3 regions of the Shewanella sp. Arc9-LZ genome follow, and region 3 is predicted to be linked to each of the others. Evidence: predicted binding sites of a transcription regulator. Region 3 holds the regulator's gene; each other region holds the start of a gene.
The links. Region 3 encodes ArgR, which controls arginine synthesis, uptake and breakdown. Its sites were predicted from a motif close to ANTGAATANNTATTCANT; they were not measured.

Region 1 (6,664 bases), 2.2 Mb from region 3:
TGACCAAGTACGTGTTGTCACTATGGGTGATTTCTCTATCGAACTGTGTGGTGGTACTCACGTTGGCCGCACTGGAGATATCGGTTTATTTAAAATCACTTCTGAGAATGGTATTGCTGCCGGTGTGCGTCGTATTGAAGCTGTAACAGGTATTGCTGCAATGGCTTATATTGCTGATCAACAAGCCATGTTAGATGAGGCTGCACAACTACTAAAATCAGATAGTGCTTCGGTAGTCGCTAAGTTAAAAGCTCAGCTAGATAAAGTGAAGCAATTAGAAAAAGATTTATCTCAATTAAAAGATAAGTTAGCTGCTGCGGCCAGTGCTGATATGGCCGGTGATGCAGTAGAAATCAATGGCGTTAAACTTTTAGTTAAACAACTTGATGGTATTGACCCAGGTTCACTTCGTGGTTTACAGGATGAGCTGAAGCAAAAGCTAAAGTCTGCGATTATTGTGCTAGGTACTGCTAAAGACGGTAAAGTTAATTTAATTGCTGGAGTCAGCAACGATTTAACCAAGAAGGTCAAAGCGGGTGAGTTAGTCGCAATGGTTGCACAGCATGTTGGCGGTAAGGGCGGTGGTCGTCCTGATATGGCACAAGCTGGCGGTACTCAACCTGAGAATCTAGCCGCAGCATTAGCCCTTGTAGAGCCCTGGGTAAACGAACGTTTAAGTTAATAAAATCTGTAGATTAGCGTTTTTTTGGCAATTGAGTCATAAAGTCTAAGATATGCGACTTTATGACTTGAGTGCTATGAATAGATTTGGCATAGTGAACTAACTTGCTAACAGTAAAAGCGTTTAAAAGGGTTGCTAGCGTTGGGCAATGCTTATTATTGTACTTATATGTAGTACTCTAATGTTGTATTGGTTTTCAATTCCTATCGTTTTTGTTATTGGTTTGCCGTATTGGATTGTTTAGTAACGGAGTCTTATATCGTGAATATGAATAATTTACGGTTGATCTCGTTTTTAAAAGACGACTAATCGTCAAGTTTTATGATTTCCTAAGAGAATTTGCTTTATAAACTGATGTATTCACCAATTGATACTATGATTTTATGTAAAGCAGACCTTATAATGAGCGCATATTACGGACAAAGCGTGTTATGCAGATTGAACTTAAAGGAGCAATCGAATGCTAATTTTGACTCGTCGAGTAGGCGAAACATTAATGATTGGTGATGAAGTCACCGTTACTGTGTTAGGTGTTAAAGGTAATCAGGTACGTATTGGTGTTAACGCACCTAAAGAAGTATCTGTTCACCGTGAAGAGATCTACCAACGTATTCAGTCTGAGAAGTCAGGTACCCCTTCTGAAGGTGGTAATTACTAATTTCGACAGATGATGTCGATATCATTAAAGCCAGCATTTGCTGGCTTTTTTGTTTTTGTATTGCAGTGGCATTACCGCTTTAGTTTAATCAGCCCTTATTCGTTAACCTCTGCTCGGAATTTTCACTGTCATCAAACGGTCATTTGTTTATGCGATTGCTTCAATTAAAAGACCCGCTAGTTACGTGTCATTTCGCTGGGTTAACCCAAATACAGAGCTAAATTTAGAACCAAATTCAAATAATAACGAGTCAATTTAAATATGAGTGACCAGTAAACATTCTACGCTTATCAATTTACCCATCTGTTATTCTGCGTTGAGGTTACATTAGCTCTAGCGTAGAGTACCTCACAGCTCCAATTTAAGGTTGTTGGTGTAAGCAGGACAATTTCCCCTTAAGTTGATACAAGACTGAAGTGGAATGAATGAGGCTCTCACAAAGCACTTTTTAACACACTGATTCAGTTTGTTAAACGCATCCATAAATGAGTCGTCATTTATTTACCATCTGACTAACGTATTTATTTTACTCGTGTTGAATTATCACTGGATGCTATTTGTAGCTAACAATTGGTATCAAACCATTTTTTTTAACGAGTCATTATTTAAATGTGCTTAATTCATCTTGATTATAGCGTTGTAATGGGAATCGTTGATCAATACAAATCCCATCGTAATCTCGTGCAAGCTATAGCAAATTAACCTTCCTAAATGGCATTATGCGGCTATTGTCGATATTGGTTAATATGATGTTGAATTGTAATAGTGAGTATAAATCACCCAATGACTAGGCTAGGTTGTTTAAATCAACGATGTGTTTAATTATATCTTTGGTTAAAAACCTTAAAATGCTTGTCGGACGAACAGAGGTTTAATGAGATTATGTCTGTAAATTAAAAAGAATATTCATCAAAAAACGACTGTTTTCATCAGGATTTGAGTCTATTATCTCCAATGTGCTTAAAAACACTCCAAATGAAGTTAGGTTTCCTAAAAAGGGTTTGACTTATTTTCATCAAACAGTAATATGTGCGCCAAGAAACGGAGAGGTGGCCGAGTGGCCGAAGGCGCTCCCCTGCTAAGGGAGTATGGGCTTTAAATCCCATCGAGGGTTCGAATCCCTCCTTCTCCGCCATTTCTTACAATAGATATACGATGCGGATGTAGCTCAGCTGGATAGAGTACCTGGCTACGAACCAGGCGGTCGGAGGTTCGACTCCTCCCATCCGCACCATTATTTATTAAAGTGTTAAACATGAATGCGCGTGTAGCTCAGCTGGATAGAGTACCTGGCTACGAACCAGGCGGTCGGAGGTTCGAATCCTCCCACGCGCACCATTTCATGTTTCACTAAAAACCCAATTTATGCGCGTGTAGCTCAGCTGGATAGAGTACCTGGCTACGAACCAGGCGGTCGGAGGTTCGACTCCTCCCACGCGCACCATATATTGCGGAGAGGTGGCCGAGTGGCCGAAGGCGCTCCCCTGCTAAGGGAGTATGGGCTTTAAATCCCATCGAGGGTTCGAATCCCTCCTTCTCCGCCATTCATTAAATAACGTCACGCACATGAAGTGCAGACGATAGCATTATTTATGAATGGCTTGTTTTACCGATTTTGCGCGTGTAGCTCAGCTGGATAGAGTACCTGGCTACGAACCAGGCGGTCGGAGGTTCGACTCCTCCCACGCGCACCATAATAAAAAGGCCCTGCATCAATGCAGGGCTTTTTTTTTGCTTAATTTTCATTGTCTTTCTCATCTTACTGCAACCGCTTTATCTCATAAAAATTTGATTTTCACATCTTTATTCACTTATTACTCATGTCATGTTTAATCATCTATTTCATCAATTTGTTAAACCAATAAAGTGTGAGTGATTTTTATCATTGAATTATGAATTTGTTAATTTTAAAGTGAATATAGTGATTTTATTGATGATTCATCAGGTTATTATCATTTTTTTTATATTTTATTGATTTTTTTTAATTGGCTCTCTCTATTTTGGTAAGACCAATTTACAAAAAGATAGCATTGTTGGTGTAAATTGTTTATATTTTGTGACAGGATTTTAGGTTTACAAACTCAGTTTGCGGTTTTTACCATGAAATACAACTTCATTGAATAAGTGTTGAGTTTGAATATTTATGCTTCTTGAGTAGTCAAGTTATGTCTGTAGTCGTTAAGGATGTTGTTGTCTTGGTGCACGTTTTGTGACATTGCACCGTGATAGCACATTGAGGGACGGTACAGAATAGTCAACGTATTGGTTTGATGTTTAACAGATAAAGTGAGGACACATGACATCGATATCTGAGCAGTTATCCGATGCGCTAGGCATTATGGTAATGGGCATGGGCTTAGTATTTATTTTTTTGAGTATCTTAATCATCGGTATTGGCATTGTTGCCAAGCTTTTTCCGGCCCCAGTAGAGGTTCCTACGCTAGCAACGGTAAGTGCTAATGTGCCTAAACATACCGTCTTAGACCCTAAGTTGGTTGCCGCTATTACCTCTGCGATACATCAATACCGCGCGAAATAAATTTGGAGTCATTATGAGCAAGCCATTAGCATTAACCGATGTCGTCCTGCGTGACGCACACCAATCATTATTGGCAACACGTTTACGTATTGACGATATGTTACCTATAGCACCGTTATTAGATAAAGTAGGCTTCTGGTCACTTGAGTCTTGGGGCGGCGCAACTTTTGATTCATGCATTCGTTATTTAGGCGAAGATCCATGGGATCGTATTCGCGAATTGAAAAAATCCATGCCTAATACCCCGCAACAAATGTTGCTTCGAGGCCAAAATTTATTAGGTTATCGACATTATGCTGATGATGTCGTTACGCGTTTTGTAGAACGAGCTCATACCAATGGCGTTGATGTATTTCGTATCTTCGACGCAATGAATGATGTCCGTAATCTTGAAACCGCGGTTAAAGCGGTTAAAAACGTGGGCGGCCATGCCCAAGGCACCATTTCATTTACCACTAGCCCTGTTCACAACATTGATACTTGGGTTGATATGGCTAAACGCCTAGAAGACATGGGCGCAGATTCTTTATGTATTAAAGATATGGCGGGTTTACTTAAGCCAATGCAAGCTTATGACCTCATTAGCCGCTTAAAATCACAAACGGACTTAATGGTGTCGATGCATTGTCATGCTACAACGGGCCTAAGCAGCGCTACATATCAAAAAGCGATTGAAGCGGGCGTTGATGTGCTTGATACCGCAATATCTTCAATGAGCCAAACCTACGGCCACAGCGCTACCGAAACGTTAGTGGCAATGGTTGAAGATACCGACAGGGCAACCGGTTACGATATGGTGTTGCTAGAAGAGATAGCAGCCTATTTTCGTGAAGTGCGTAAAAAATACGTCCGTTTTGAAGGTGCACTAAAAGGCATTGATTCACGTATTTTACGTGCTCAAGTACCTGGCGGCATGCTAACCAATATGGAAAATCAATTAAAAGAGCAGGGCGCAGCAGACAAAATGGATGCCGTGCTTGAAGAGATCCCGCGGGTACGTGAAGATCTTGGTTTCTTACCTCTCGTTACCCCAACATCGCAAATTGTTGGCTCACAGTCGGTGATCAATGTGCTGATGGGTGAGCGTTACAAGTCGATGACCAAAGAGACCGAAGGTGTACTAAAAGGTGAATATGGTGCGACGCCAGCGCCAGTTAATGCAGAACTACAAGCCAGAGTGCTAAAAGGCGAACAGCCAATTACGTGTCGCCCAGCCGATTTAATTGCACCAGAATTAGATAAATTACGTGTCGAGCTTGCCGAAGCCGCCAAAGAGCAGGGCTTTAGTTTAGCTGCAGAATCAGATGACGATGTAATGACTTATGCGTTGTTCAATCAAATTGGTCTTAAGTTTCTTAAAAATCGCGGCAATCCGGATGCGTTTGAACCTGTCCCAAGTGCAGATGATTTACAAGTGAAAGCCGATAAAGGCCCACAAACCTATACCGTCGATGTCGATGGTCAACATTTTGTGGTCGAAGTGAGTGAAGGTGGTGAGATTGGTCACATCGCGCCAGCATCAGCTGCACCTATTACGGCAGCGTCTGCAACGGTCGCCTCAGCGCCTACGGGTGAGATTAAGTGCACCATGGCCGCGCCGTTATCGGGAAATATTTTCAAAGTGTTAGTCAGTAATGGTCAAGCGGTTAAAACCGGTGAAGTGATCATTATCCTGGAGGCGATGAAAATGGAAACCGAAATTCGTGCTCAACAAGATGGTGTTGTAACTCAGTTAGCGGTTAAGCAGGGTGACAGTGTAACTGTAGGTTCAACATTGTTGTCATTAGCATAAGAGGTCGAAATGGAAGGATTATTGGCTTTTTGGGCTGAAACGGGTGTCGCTAACTTTACTGGTGGCCAACTGCTAATGATGGCTGTTGGTTGTTTATTGTTATTTCTAGCGGTAATTAAAGGATTTGAACCGTTATTGTTATTACCTATCGGATTTGGCGCCATATTAGCCAACATTCCTAATGCAGGTTTTACCGATGAAGGTGGCTTACTGTATTACGCTTACCATGTCGGGATTGAGACTGGGGTATTCCCATTGCTCATCTTCATGGGGGTGGGTGCATTAACTGATTTTGGTGCGCTAATTGCTAACCCTAAAACACTATTGTTAGGGGCTGCGGCGCAATTTGGGATTTTTGCCACTTTACTTGGTGCTATTGCCTTAAATTGGGTACCTGGGTTTGAGTTTAGTATGCAAGATGCTGCAGCTATTGCCATTATTGGTGGAGCAGATGGTCCAACGGCAATTTTCTTAGCCTCTAAACTAGCGCCTGAATTGTTAGGGGCGATTGCTGTTGCTGCATATTCATACATGGCGTTAGTGCCATTAATTCAGCCGCCGATCATGAAACTGCTAACCACTAAAGCCGAACGTGAAATTAAAATGGAACAATTGCGTGAAGTCAGTAAGAAAGAGAAGATTATCTTTCCACTGATGGTGCTAGGATTAACCATTTTATTTTTACCTGCAGCAACCCCATTAATTGGCATGTTCTGTTTGGGCAATTTAATGCGCGAATCGGGCGTAGTGGATCGTTTATCGAAAACGGCGCAAAACGAGTTAATCAACATAGTGACTATCTTTTTAGGTCTTGCTGTTGGGTCTAAGCTATCAGCAGATCAATTTCTGCGTATCGAAACGCTAGGTATTTTAATCCTTGGCGCGGTTGCGTTTAGTATTGGTACTGCTTCTGGGGTATTGATGGCTAAATTAATGAGTAAGCTCTCTGGCGGAAAAATTAACCCACTTATCGGTGCAGCAGGCGTTTCTGCT
Region 2 (6,664 bases), 2.2 Mb from region 3:
GGTTCCATGATCAGTGGTTTTAGTTGTTCGATTAATGCCCTGTGGTTATCTAAACTCATTATTTTATCGTTTTAAATGCTTATTGTGAGCCTGGCTGATAATTTTATCGGCAAGAAAGTGCTGATCTTTATAGTAATATACATTTCAATGTTGTTCGATAGGTATGCACAAATGATATCGTTGTTAATTACTCTGAAACGAAGACTAACATAGCGTATTAATGGTAATGCTGTATTGATGTAACGTTTGTTTATTGATTTTTACAGTTTGTTTACATGAGTGTGGACAATATTTTAATCATTGGCAAGACTCTGACTAAAGATCGTTGTTATTATTATACTTATGAGTTGCCTAAACCGTCATATTTGATTCGTTCGATGTGAGGTTTAGGCAGTAAAGAAATTTCTAACAATGATGCTTTATTGATTCGTAGACTGAGTGACATGGGTCATAAAAGTACTAATTGATTTGCAACCTAGGAACTAACATGGCGAAAGCTCCAAAAATGGCATTTGTTTGTGACGATTGTGGCCTGGATTATCCGCGTTGGCAGGGACAGTGTCGTTGTGGTGCGTGGAATTCTTTGGTGGAAATGAAACTGTCGGCCTCAAAGAGTTCAACTTCACGTTCATCGGTATTGGGATACGCTGGTGCTGTGGGGGGGGGCTCTAAAAAACTCAGTGAAGTTGAATCACAAGATGCCGAAAAAAGACTGACTGAAATCGGTGAATTAGATAGAGTGCTCAGTGGTGGTTTAACGACGGGATCGGTGAATATTATTTCCGGTGACCCAGGAGCTGGTAAAACAACATTACTGTCTGATTTGGTCGCTCGGATGTCACAATCTATGGCTTCACTGTACTGTACTGCAGAAGAATCATTATCTCAGTTCAAAAACCGTGTTAATCGTTTAAAGCTTAATTATAACGAAGATAACTTGTTTCTGCTGTCTGAAACCAGTGTAGAAGCCATTATTGAAGAATTAGAAGCCAAGCAAATCAAGTTTGCTGTCATTGACTCTATTCAAGCGGTTGTCACTGATGCGGCCAATGGCAGTCCGGGGTCGCCTTCACAAGTTAAAACGGCGGCTCAAGCATTTACTCAATATTGTAAAAAAAATAATGTCACCATGTTCATTATTGCTCACGTAAATAAAAATAACGAAATAGCAGGCCCGCAAACCTTGGTTCATATCGTAGATTCATTGCTACATATCGACACCAACGACGGGCAAATTCGTACCTTGCGCGCCAATAAAAACCGTTTTGGTGATGTTGATACCGTGGGGATATTCCGCATGAGTGAACGCGGTATGATCAGTGTTGATAACCCAAGTGAAATATTTTTATCGGGTTCAACCACCGAATCGCCGGGCTCGACCATCACTTGTATTCGTAAAGGTAACCGTAATTTACTATTGGAAATACAATGTTTAACCACCGAGACTGAATCTGAGTTTCCACAACGAGTGTGTGTGGGCTTAAACATGAATCGGATTAAAATGTTAACCGGTATTTTACGTAAGCATACTAAAACCAAAATTTTTCATGATACATTTTTTAATATAGTGGGCGGTTTAAAAATTGATGAGTCAGAAACCTGCATCGATCTAGCGCTTGTTACGGCATTACTGAGCAGTTTAAATGACTTTGTCGTGCCAAGAACCACTTGTATTATGGGCGAGTTGAGTTTGAATGGCGATGTGCGCCCAATTGATAGTGGTGTGCCGAGAGTCAAAGAAGCTGCACAACATGGTTTTACAGAGATTTTTATCCCATTTCGTAATTATCACAAAACCATGGAAGGGCTTGGGGCAAAAATTATTCCAGTGAAAACTATCCATGAGCTGCTTGAGTTAATTAATTAACCCTCGGTTGCTAAAAGCAAAACTTGAGCATAAAAAAGGTAAGTCATTGACTTACCTTTTTTGCATTTTTCGGTATATCTGAAAGCTTAAGGCGCTGGAGTGATTAACGACGTAAGCTCACGATCTAATAACTCAGCATCGCCTATGTTGAGTTCAATAATTCGGCGCAGGTGGGTAATGCTGTCAACGTCAATGTGAGTACACTTTAAGCCCAGGTGTTCTGGGGTTTTATGGACAATTGCCGCTTCCATTTTGAGTTCAATATCAGAGTCGGGTAACACAAACTCTAAGGTTAAAATGCTATTGAGTTGACCTGTATACCCAGATGGTAATTCTACTAATGCACCGTTAAGACTTAAATCTAAAATTTTAGTGCGCCAAGTTTGTTCTGTTTGCGCGAGATGAGCACTGGCTGCAAAAAAAATACGAGAAAATTTACGTCTGTCGTCCATAGTTTGCCCTTAGTAATCAATATCGCAAAGACACATAGTCAGTGTTTATTGTTTAAGCATACTCGATTTATCTCGATTACGCTGAGAATATTTAGTTTAAAAAAGGAGCGCATTGCGCTCCCTGGTTATTTTGAGTGGTTATATATACTGACTTTAACTAAATGAGTAAATGACCCATTAATGCAATAATCGGTAGTGTTACTAAGGTTCGTAGAATAAAGATAACGAATAGCTCAAAAAAGTTAACCGGTATTTTACTACCAATTAAAAGAGCACCTACCTCGCTCATATAAATAAGCTGAGTAACCGATAAAGCAGCAATAACAAAACGGGTCAAATCTGATTCTATAGAGCTGGCCAAAATGGATGGGATAAACATATCGGCAAACCCTACCACAATCGTTTTCGAGGCTTCGGTAGCTTCGGGAATATGCAGCAGTTCTAACAGCGGAATAAATGGCATACCTAAGTAATTAAAAATAGGCGTATGCTCAGCCAACACTAATGCAACGGTACCAATAGCCATAACAACAGGGATAACCCCGAATATCATATCGACAACGTTTTTAATCCCTTCAGTTAGCACATGCTTAATGCCGCCTGCAGAAGATGCGCGTTGCATTGCTTGATCAAATCCCCACGAAAACACACCATGATTGGCTGGGATCGTTTCGTCATCTTCATGGCGAGGGGTATTATCAATATACAGATCTTTCTTCCATGATAGCGGCGGTAATTTAGGGACTATTATTGCAGCAACAAAACCAGCTAAGCACACTGTCAGATAGAACGGCACAAACAAGTGCTCAAGTTTGACCTGTGATATCACCACTAAGCTAAAGGTTATCGACACGGCAGAAAAGGTTGTACCAATAACAGCAGCTTCGCGTGCAGTATAGAAACGGGTTTCGTATTGTTTAGTGGTCATTAAAATGCCCACACTGCCATCGCCTAACCAAGATGCCATGCAGTCAATAGCACTGCGACCAGGTAAATTGAATATTGGGCGCATTACTTTGGTTAATAATGTGCCAAAAAACTCCAATAAACCAAAATTGAGCAATAGCGGTAATAACATGCCAGCAAAAATAAATACTGAAAATAGTACAGGTACTAAATCATTCAGAACTAAGCCACCCGTGGCCGATGAAATAATCGCTTCGGGACCCACTTGCAAATAAACCATGACGATAAAAATTGCGCCTAGAATGCGCACCGCTAACCAAAATAAATTCACTTTCAGTAAAGTGCGTAAAAAAGTACTTTTACGCACGAATTTAGGATTAATGAGCTGTGTGAGTAACGAGGCCAATGCCATTAATACTACAATGCAGGTAACAATAAGCTGAATCGAACTGCCCATTTGGCTTTGCAACGCTTTTGAGATGATTGCAATCGGAATGGTAATCGAACCTTCGACATTGATAGGCGTCATAAACAGTAACAAGCCAATCAGTGACGGAATAATAAAGGTGAGAATTGTTTTAATGTTATGTTTTTTATGTGTCACGTTAAATACACCTTACTTATGTGTTCTAAGTTGGCCAGCTGTGCTACCCAACTGTTTATTATGGACCAAAATTGAATGTCCATTCAGTTGTTTTTTTGGGTAGGCAAGGTTACCCCCTTATTTGCTTTATGTAAAATGATAACTTAATCGAATAGATATTAGTTAAATGTGAGTAGATATTTACTTTAAGAAAGTGTCGGGGTATATGGTTAAAATCTAATTTAATCAGCCTGTTGAAACTTTGTTGCGGGTGTGTGTTATCTTTGGATCTAGCACTTTTTTATGGTTTGTATGCCATTAATAAACATGGATATGATGACGGTTCATGACCACTTTTATTAATGGCTATCAAGTAGCGTTTATAAGGTTAACGCGCTGGAGTATTGGGCTCAAGGGAATAGTCCATGCCCGGTAACCCTAACCAATAGCCATTGCAATGATGATTGATAATCGATGCCTGTTTATTGTCGTTAAACTGTTTATTAATTAGCGATTTACTATTAAGCGGCTCTTCTGTTATTTGTGTTAATACATCAGCAAGTTCTGAACCCATCGTTATATCGGCTAATTTATTGGGGGATATACGCCAATAATCAATCCCCATGTCTATCATTTGTGGAATTTGGTTAATCAGGTTTACCTGCGCCGCAGATTGAGTTTGAATGCCATTTAAGCGGAGTAACGGTTGTGACTCTTGAGTTTGAGCCAGTAAGCCTTTGCTATGGCGTTGGCAAATAGTTTGACACTTATCTTTTGGCAATTGGTAATGTTTGGCGGTAAAACAGCGTGCAGAATGTGCCAAGGGTAAATAGCCGTGACCGAGCACCTCTATTTCAAAAGCGGGTTTATCGCCTTGATTAATGACGGTGTTTAACCACTGCTGTGATAATTCACAAGGCATGACAAAACGGTACATCCCTTTTTGGTGCAATAAATCAAGACTGGTCCGATTGTAATTATTGATTGTTGGCCCACACACAAAGGGGACTTTCGCTTGGTGCGCATAATGTACTGCAGCCATATCATTCGCTTCGATACTAAAATCACCATTATTAATAGCTCGTTTCAGTTCATTAAGCTCAGATTGCGCTTCTATCAAAGCCATGGTTGATAACACCACATGTTTGCCATGAGACTTAAGCATATTGGCGAGATCTAGGTAGTCGTTAAACTTCAGTTCACGGCGGCGGCTACATACGGTTTCACCTAAATAAACGGTATCGATGTTACTCAATGCTACTTGCTGATAAAAGTGCTCAACGTCAGATTTTGACCAGCAGTAACTAATTGGAGCGAGAGATATTTTCATTGTAAAACCTTATTGCCATTGACGCTCATAAGCGCCCAATGTAGTGATTTGTCCTTCGGATACTTTTGCTAACGCTTGCGACCATTGTGGTTGCTCGCAAAAAGACTCGGGGTTGGCTAAATAAGTGTCGATAGCGCTACGCCAAACGTGGGTGACTTGGCTGACGTAAGCAGGGCTTCGCTGACGTCCTTCTATTTTAAGTGATTTAATTCCCGCTTGGGCGAGCTCGGGTAACAAGCTTAAGGTGTTTAAACTGGTAGGTGACTCCAGTAAATACTTTGCATCATGATCGTACTCAGCAACATAACGGCCTTTACAGACCACTGGATAACCCAGTTGTTGGTTCGCATCAGCTTTATCGATTAATACATTATTGAGTCGGGTCAATTTATCGCTGCCAGAATCTTGCCAGCGCACATGATTAGCCGGGGAACATGAGCCGCCGGTATTAGGTGATTGTCCTGTTACATATGATGATAAATGGCAGCGTCCTTCAGCCATGATACATAAACTACCAAAAGCAAATACTTCAAGCTCAACAGGGCTCACTTTAGCTAAATCTCTAACCTGTTTAATCGACAACACTCGTGGCAATACTGCTCGTTCGATATTAAAAGCTTGTTGATAAAATGACAGAGCCCCTAAGTTTGTGGCGCTGGCTTGTACCGATAAATGTAGCGGAAGGTGCGGATAATGCTGGTGGGCATAATCGAGTAATGATAAGTCAGCTACGATGAGGGCATCCATTTCTAATTGTGCGGCTAAATCAACGGCCTGATACCAGCGCTGTTCTTCGCCGGGTTTCGGAAAAGTGTTTAGGGTTAAAAATACCTTTCGCCCTTGGCTTTGGGCCAGTTTTGTCGCTTGTGCCAGTTGTACTGCAGAAAAGTTTAGACCTGCAAACGAGCGCGCATTAGTGTCATCTTTTAGTCCGAGGTAAACCGCATCAGCGCCAGCGTTCAGAGCGGCTTTGAGCGACGCTAAATTACCTGCAGGGCATAAGAGTTCCATGTTGGTGTTCTCATTTTTTTCAAAGAACAGGAGTGTAAATGTGATTGAGTTAACATGATTTGATTTAAAACAGGTTTCGTTAGATAAATTGCCAGTAAACTGACTTGATTATTGGTTCAATTTACAAGTAGGTACTCTCGATGGCTCAAGCATTTACACAACAATTATCGGCGCACTTGTTACATTTCGCGCCTCAAGTAAGCCGTCGCTCGCTGAACTTGATGCCTGAAGCGTTAAAAATAATCGTCATTAATAAGCTGCTTAATTTAGTGTTAGCGGAACAATTGAAGGCAGATGAACTCCATTTTCTCAAACAAAAGTGGGTAGGCATTTGTGTTGATGATATTGGTTTGCGTTTTGAGGTGGGTGTCGAACAACAACTACGAGTGCGTGCTTTTACTCAGCCTGATGTGACATTAAGTGCCAATGTGCCTGAGTTAATTTTGGTTGCAGCAGGCAAAGAAGATCCCGACACGCTATTTTTTCAGCGTAAATTACGTATAGAAGGGGATACA
Region 3 (6,664 bases):
AATGGCTACTCCTTCTCCCGTTAGCGATGCCAGCCTACATTGTGGCTTATGTTTATACCGACATGCTTGATTATGCAGGTCCGGTGCAACGTGTATTGAGGGCTTGGTTTGACTGGCAATCTCCCCACGACTATTACTTTCCCGCGATACGCAGTCTTGGCGGAGCAGCGATAATATTATCGTTAGTATTGTTTCCTTATATTTATTTATTAGCGCGTACTGCGTTTATGGAGCAGTCTTCCAGTTTGTTATACGCATCGCGTGTTATGGGATGTAGTCCGTGGCGCAGTTTTTGGCGTCTTGCGCTGCCAATGGCAAGACCCGCTTTGGCTGTCGGCGTTGCACTTGTGGCAATGGAAACCGCAGCAGACTTTGCCACCGTGAGTTATTTTGCTGTACCGACATTAACCACAGCAGTTTACGACACGTGGCTCGGCTATGGCAGTTTAACCGCGGCAGCAAAGCTGTCAGCCATTATGCTGTTAGTGGTATTTTCTATGATTGGGGTTGAGCGTTTTGCCCGTCGGAAACAACAATTATTTCAAAAACAATCTTCTCTTAATGAAGCTGACAGATATGTGTTGTCACCAAAAATGGCTTGGGTCGCATTAGGCTATTGCGCTGTTTTGTTATTTACAGCCTTTTTATTACCTTTCATTGTGTTGTGTGGATATGCTATCGATTATTTCAATGAAAGTTGGGATGTTCGATTTTGGCAGTATAGCCTAAACAGTTTATATATTGCCGCTATTGTCAGTGGTGTGTGCGTAGTCCTATCATTGATATTAATGTTTGTACGCCGTGTGAGTCCGCGACAAAGTGATCAGCTTCCCGCAAGATTGAGCAGTACTGGTTATGCTTTACCGGGAACGGTGTTGGCGATTGGTGTATTAGTACCTCTGACGCTTATCGACTTTGCGATTAACGATATTTACGATTGGTTTGGCGCCCAAGGCCCAGGTTTATTGCTGACTGGCAGCGTGTTTGCACTGATTTTTGCTTTTTGTGTTCGTTTTATTGCTATATCCATCGGCAGTTTAGAAAACAGTTATAAACGTATTTCCCCTTCTTTAGACATGGCGTGTATTACCTTAGGACGAACGCCTACTCAGCTACTATGGCGAGTACATTTGCCTTTATTACGCAAAGGGATTTTTGCCGGTGCTTTGTTAGTGTTTATTGAAAGCATGAAAGAATTACCCGCAGCGTTATTATTGCGTCCTATAGGATTTGAAAACTTGGCGACTTATGTTTTCCAATTTGTCTCAGATGAAAAACTAGAACATGGCGCATTGGCCGCTATTGTGATTGTGTTAGTTGGGCTTGTACCCTTGATTTATCTTAATCGCTCTTTGGAGCAACAAGGCTAATTATGTCAACCTTAACCATTGAAAATGTTTGCAGCGATTATCACGGTCAAGTGGTGTTGCGCCATTTAGATCTTACCTTGGCGCAAGGTGAAATTGTCGCATTATTAGGCCCCAGTGGCTGCGGCAAGACAACACTGCTGCGCGCGATTGCGGGCTTACAAGCCATTAGCCAAGGTTGCATCAGCATCAATGGGCAAACGCTGAGTGGTGATGGTGTGTTTGTTGCGAGCGAGCAACGTGGTGTGGGAATGATTTTTCAAGACTATGCCTTATTTCCGCACTTAACCGTGGCAGACAATATCTTATTTGGGGTTAACGAACTCAATCGTACTGCGCGGTTAGCTCGATTAGAAGAAATGCTCGAGTTGGTTAAATTAACCGGGTTGGCATCGCGTTACCCGCATGAATTATCAGGCGGTCAACAGCAACGAGTGTCGATTGCACGTGCATTGGCATATCAACCAGAATTATTATTGCTAGATGAACCTTTTTCCAATATCGATGCGCAAGTTCGTAACGATATGATGTTAGAAATTCGCGCCATATTGAAACAACGTAATGTCAGTGCCGTGTTTGTGACTCACAGTAAAGATGAAGCATTTGTGTTTGCAGATAAACTGGCTTTATTTAAGGATGGCGCCATTATTCAGCATGGTAAAGCCGAAACCTTATACAGTGCACCAACTGATCGCTACGTTGCCGACTTTTTAGGCGCAGGTAATTATTTACCTGTTACGGTCACCTCCAGCCATCAAGTGCACTATTCTTTGGGCGATCTTAGCAGCACAGAAGCATTGTCTTTACCTGTTGGCAGCCAAGGGCAATTATTATTGAGACCACAGCAAATTGAGTTACATCCTTGTATCAATGGCCGAGGATGCATTGTCGAAAGGCATTTCCTTGGTACGGTATGTCATTATCAGGTCCAAATTGGCGATGATATTTTGGACGTCAGTAGCCAATCAACGACGATAATGCCCGGTCAACGAGTGGACATAAATATTACAGCGCATCCACTGGTGATTTTTAATTAACTATCAATGCTGTAATTTTAATTGTCCAGCCTGTAGTGAACCTTAGTTCGGGGAAAGTGGTTATCAAATTCCCCTTTGTTTGCTAAAAGTGTTGCTAACAGTACGTTATTAACTTGTAATAACGCTGCTTTAAACACCCCAGCAATAAGATACTTACCTCATGCTTGCAAAATAATGGCTAATTTTACGATGACATAGGCTAAATATCTGATTTAGGGCTTACTTTTTGGCCCTTAACTCTAGTGAGTTCGTTAACAATTGTAATGAATGATCAAGCTGTTATCTGCACGAATATGAATACAATATGTATTACAAACGGGCTAAATGTGAGTACACTTCAAGTAATTTAAATTTGATTAAGTTAATCTAATGATTAGCTTAACTGGTAAGAGATGTTAATCGCCGTCGAATAACATCAAAACGTTAAATTATCACCGTTTAGGCCGACATTTAGTATTAAGATGGATGAAGTTAATATGGGTAACCAAGTTATGCCTCGTGAACAGTTAGGAATTTGCGCAGAAGGGAATTTACACAGTGTGTACTTGATGTTTAATGCCAACGATGGTGTTGAAGATCAGTTACGCCCATCTATTGCTAATGTAGCGCAGTATATTTATGAACTCACGGATCAATATGCCGACAGTGCTTTTAATGGCTTTGTGGGTATTGGGGCTAATTTTTGGGATACCTTTTATCCAGAATCTCGCCCTGCATTATTAAAACCTTTTCCGGCCATGAGTGAAGGTAACCGTGATGCACCTGCAATGGAATATGATCTGTTTATTCATATCCGTTGTGATCGCTATGATATTTTGCATCTTGTCGCCAATGAAATTAACCAAATGTTTGAAGATTTGGTCGAGTTAGTCGATGAGGAACGTGGCTTTCGCTTTATGGACAGTCGTGACTTAACTGGTTTTGTTGATGGTACTGAAAACCCTAAAGGACGCCATCGTCAACAAGTTGCACTTGTCGGTGATGAAGATCAAGAATTTGTCTCTGGTAGTTATGTTCATGTCCAAAAATACATGCATAACTTAAGTAAGTGGCATCGTTTACCGCTTAAAAAACAAGAAGATATTTTTGGTCGTACCAAAGTTGATGATATTGAGTATGAATCAGAAGATAAGCCATTAACCAGCCACACAAAACGAGTTAACTTAAAAGATCCACACGGTAACGCATTAGAAATTTTACGTCAAAGCATGCCATATGGTTCGATTAGAGAACAAGGATTGATGTTTATTTCAGTATGTCGTACACCGGATCACTTCGAACAAATGCTCCGCAGTATGGTGCACGGTGATGGTCACGGGAATCATGATCATTTGATGTTGTTTACTAAAGCGCTGACTGGATCGTCTTTCTTTGTGCCATCATTGGATTTTTTAACTCAATTTGATGATGCGTAAACGCCAGTTTTAGGTAATAAAAAAGCAATGCCATGGCATTGCTTTTTTATTGAAATGGTTTTTTATTCACTATAGTTGAATAAAGATCTAACCGTTTCTAATGTCTCATCAATGGTTTTAATACTTGCTGGACAGATGAAAATAGTATCATCACCGGCAATAGTACCTAATATCCCTTCTGGTTTGCCTATTGAGTCGAGCAAACGGGCGATTAATTGCGCAGCACCAGGGCTAGTTCTTACCACGATCATGGCTTGGTTATGATCGACATCCAATACCAAATTTTTAACTGGGCTACCCGCAGTAGGTACGCCTAGCTCGGCAGGGAGGCAATACACCATCTCTTGCTTAGCGTTGCGAGTGCGTACAGCACCAAATTTGCTGAGCATACGTGATACTTTAGATTGATTAATATTACCGAATCCTTCGGCTTGAAGCGCATTAACAATCTCGCTTTGGCTTCCAAAACGTTCTTCTTTGAGAATCGCTTTAAAAGTGCGTACGAGCTCATCCTGATTTCTTGTCGCTGGCATAGTGATAATTCATCTTATAGTTGTTATTCAAAAATCTAGCACATTTTGAATAGATTGACTTATTAAGTCAAGAAAGAATCAGATTTATTGAATAAAAATTCATTTTTTAATGGAACTTTAAACTGACACTAATAACTAATCCGGCGACTCATTTAAACCATAGGCTTTAGGATAAGGGTAACGATTGTTTTGTCAGTACCAATAGCGTATCACCATTTATAGACAATAGATTGAGTTTTCCTTTAGAGAAATCAACTTGTTCTACCAATGAAATCGCTTGCATCAGTTCAGCTTCTTGGGTGATTAAACTATCGATACAGGCTTTCATAGTCGAACCTGATGGTGCAAGTTGAAGCAAGTGACCTTGTTGGGCGTAACGACCAAAAAATTGATTACAGCTATTATTACCTGTCAGTTCACCGTTTGGAGCAAAAACTAAATTTGCTGGGCTATTATTAATGGTAGGAGTGTCGAGGACGACTTCTACATGCCAAGTACCAATTAATTGTTCATTTGAGACAATTTGAGTGTGGCTTTGACAAGCACTAAGGCCTAAAAATATAACAGTGGCGCCGAGAATATGCTTTATCATGTTGAGAGATTTCCATATACCAAAAAATTGCCGTTATTCTACTACTTGAGTGTGAATAAGAGCGTAAATAATTGTAATGTTTTGGATTAATGAACATTATTTAACGTATTAAAGAGTCGCAAATGATCAAATTAGTTAAAGTGTTACATTTCGTCGGTTTAATCATGTTGTTGGTGGGTGTCGGCTTATATTGGCAAAGTGATATCGGTCAACAAGTCAGTGGGATGTTGGTCATTGCTTCACTCATTGGCGTGGGAACACTAATTATGTCTCCGCTGCCCGTTGCGCTAGTGATAGAATGGGCTAAGAAACAATCTCCCAATTCAGGGTCAAAGGAATAATCATTGTCATTTATTATCCGTAAGGCGTTATTAACCGATGTTGCTGCTATTGTGCAGTTAGAACGAGCCCATGTTGATGATGAGTTGGTAGGTTCAAATAGCCAACTTCATGCTCATTCATTTACCAAAGCAGAGGTGAGCCAGTTGATAAATCAACATTGGTTTATCGTAGCTGAAGAGCAAGGGGTGATCATTGGATATGTGATGGCGGCAAAATGGTCATTTTTTTCCTCGCAACCATTGTACCGACATATTATTCAAAAACTTAAGTTTGCCGATTTAAATGGACAAGCTTTATCGACGACTAACACGTGCCAATATGGACCCGTTTGGATACAAGAATCAAAACGCGGCCAGGGAGTTTTTTCGGCGCTGGTTACCGAATTAAAAAAACAAGTGGCAGATACCTTTCCATTTATGGTGACGTATGTTGCCGCTGACAATGCGCGTTCGTTGGCAGCACATCAACAAAAAGCCGCAATGACAGAGATTGATCAATTTCGTTTTGAACAACGTGATTATTGTTTACTGGCCACAGCTAATATTACGTGATCGTTATACTAAGGGGTGTTGATAAAGTGGTTATTTATGAGGAATATTATGAGTACTAACTTTGAAGCACTCTTTTCACCCTATTTGGATTTAAGATTATCTGCATTTGACAATATGAAGCTAATAGCCGCGGTGTTGACTGATGCGACAGAGTTGTATGAGTGTGTTGAAGCCGATTTACAAAATCCAGATGATCCGCAATTGCAGCAATCGGGGTATTTTGTGCGCTGGCAAGACATGTGGCTATTTTGTGGCGTAACCAATAATTATCAAGCAGCGATTACGCTATTTACCGATGTCGAGCGGATTAACTTAGCGTCTATCAGTGTCAAAGTAGTGCCCGTAATGACAATGCAACAAGTGTCGTTTATGTGTATTGAAAGTTCACATTTCGATCATTGTTAACGAGTTCGATCACCTTGTACTTATGCTGACTTAGTTTGATTACGCTTAAGTCTATTTGGGCTAAATTTATTGGTGTGCAATAGCCTTGAGAGGCTTTAATACGATCTAGATTTTGTCTGAGTTTGGCTCATTGATCTTATTGAGTTAGATTATTAATCTAGATTATTTATCGGGATCATTGAGCTGCATCAACACTAGTGGTCGTTGTTCACTGTGATAGCGACGATACAACTGAGTGATGTCTGCTGGTATCGCTGATAAATCATTTTGACCTATCACGACATTTTGATCTATAACGATAAAGTGCTGCTGTTGATATAAGCCAATTAACCACGGATGAGCAAACAAGAAGCAATTTTTAGCGGTTAATTTGGGCGCGATAAATTTCAATAACTGAGTTGAAAGCTGTTGTCCACGGTAGT

Region 1: the regulator ArgR is predicted to act here: its motif matches at 3,473-3,490, upstream of GUY17_RS05715 (OadG family transporter subunit).
Region 2: the regulator ArgR is predicted to act here: its motif matches at 3,997-4,014, upstream of GUY17_RS05445 (YjiH family protein).

What each region holds. Positions count from the first base shown of each region.
Region 1 is NZ_CP048031.1:1,319,884-1,326,547, forward strand. It holds gene alaS (alanine--tRNA ligase) at 1-682, shown strand, start outside; gene csrA (carbon storage regulator CsrA) at 1,143-1,340, shown strand; tRNA gene GUY17_RS05685 (tRNA-Ser) at 2,384-2,475, shown strand; tRNA gene GUY17_RS05690 (tRNA-Arg) at 2,498-2,574, shown strand; tRNA gene GUY17_RS05695 (tRNA-Arg) at 2,602-2,678, shown strand; tRNA gene GUY17_RS05700 (tRNA-Arg) at 2,708-2,784, shown strand; tRNA gene GUY17_RS05705 (tRNA-Ser) at 2,793-2,884, shown strand; tRNA gene GUY17_RS05710 (tRNA-Arg) at 2,958-3,034, shown strand; gene GUY17_RS05715 (OadG family transporter subunit) at 3,637-3,879, shown strand; gene oadA (sodium-extruding oxaloacetate decarboxylase subunit alpha) at 3,893-5,671, shown strand; gene GUY17_RS05725 (sodium ion-translocating decarboxylase subunit beta) at 5,681-6,664, shown strand, end outside.
Region 2 is NZ_CP048031.1:1,257,429-1,264,092, forward strand. It holds gene GUY17_RS05430 (PilZ domain-containing protein) at 1-59, opposite strand, end outside; gene radA (DNA repair protein RadA) at 488-1,867, shown strand; gene GUY17_RS05440 (PilZ domain-containing protein) at 1,954-2,319, opposite strand; gene GUY17_RS05445 (YjiH family protein) at 2,477-3,829, opposite strand; gene GUY17_RS05450 (U32 family peptidase) at 4,197-5,138, opposite strand; gene GUY17_RS05455 (peptidase U32 family protein) at 5,148-6,149, opposite strand; gene GUY17_RS05460 (SCP2 domain-containing protein) at 6,290-6,664, shown strand, end outside.
Region 3 is NZ_CP048031.1:3,995,424-4,002,087, reverse strand. It holds gene GUY17_RS17140 (iron ABC transporter permease) at 1-1,370, shown strand, start outside; gene GUY17_RS17135 (ABC transporter ATP-binding protein) at 1,370-2,404, shown strand; gene GUY17_RS17130 (Dyp-type peroxidase) at 2,881-3,819, shown strand; gene argR (transcriptional regulator ArgR) at 3,882-4,352, opposite strand; gene GUY17_RS17120 (META domain-containing protein) at 4,519-4,944, opposite strand; gene GUY17_RS17115 (hypothetical protein) at 5,067-5,285, shown strand; gene GUY17_RS17110 (GNAT family N-acetyltransferase) at 5,289-5,837, shown strand; gene GUY17_RS17105 (hypothetical protein) at 5,886-6,242, shown strand; gene GUY17_RS17100 (GNAT family N-acetyltransferase) at 6,405-6,664, opposite strand, start outside.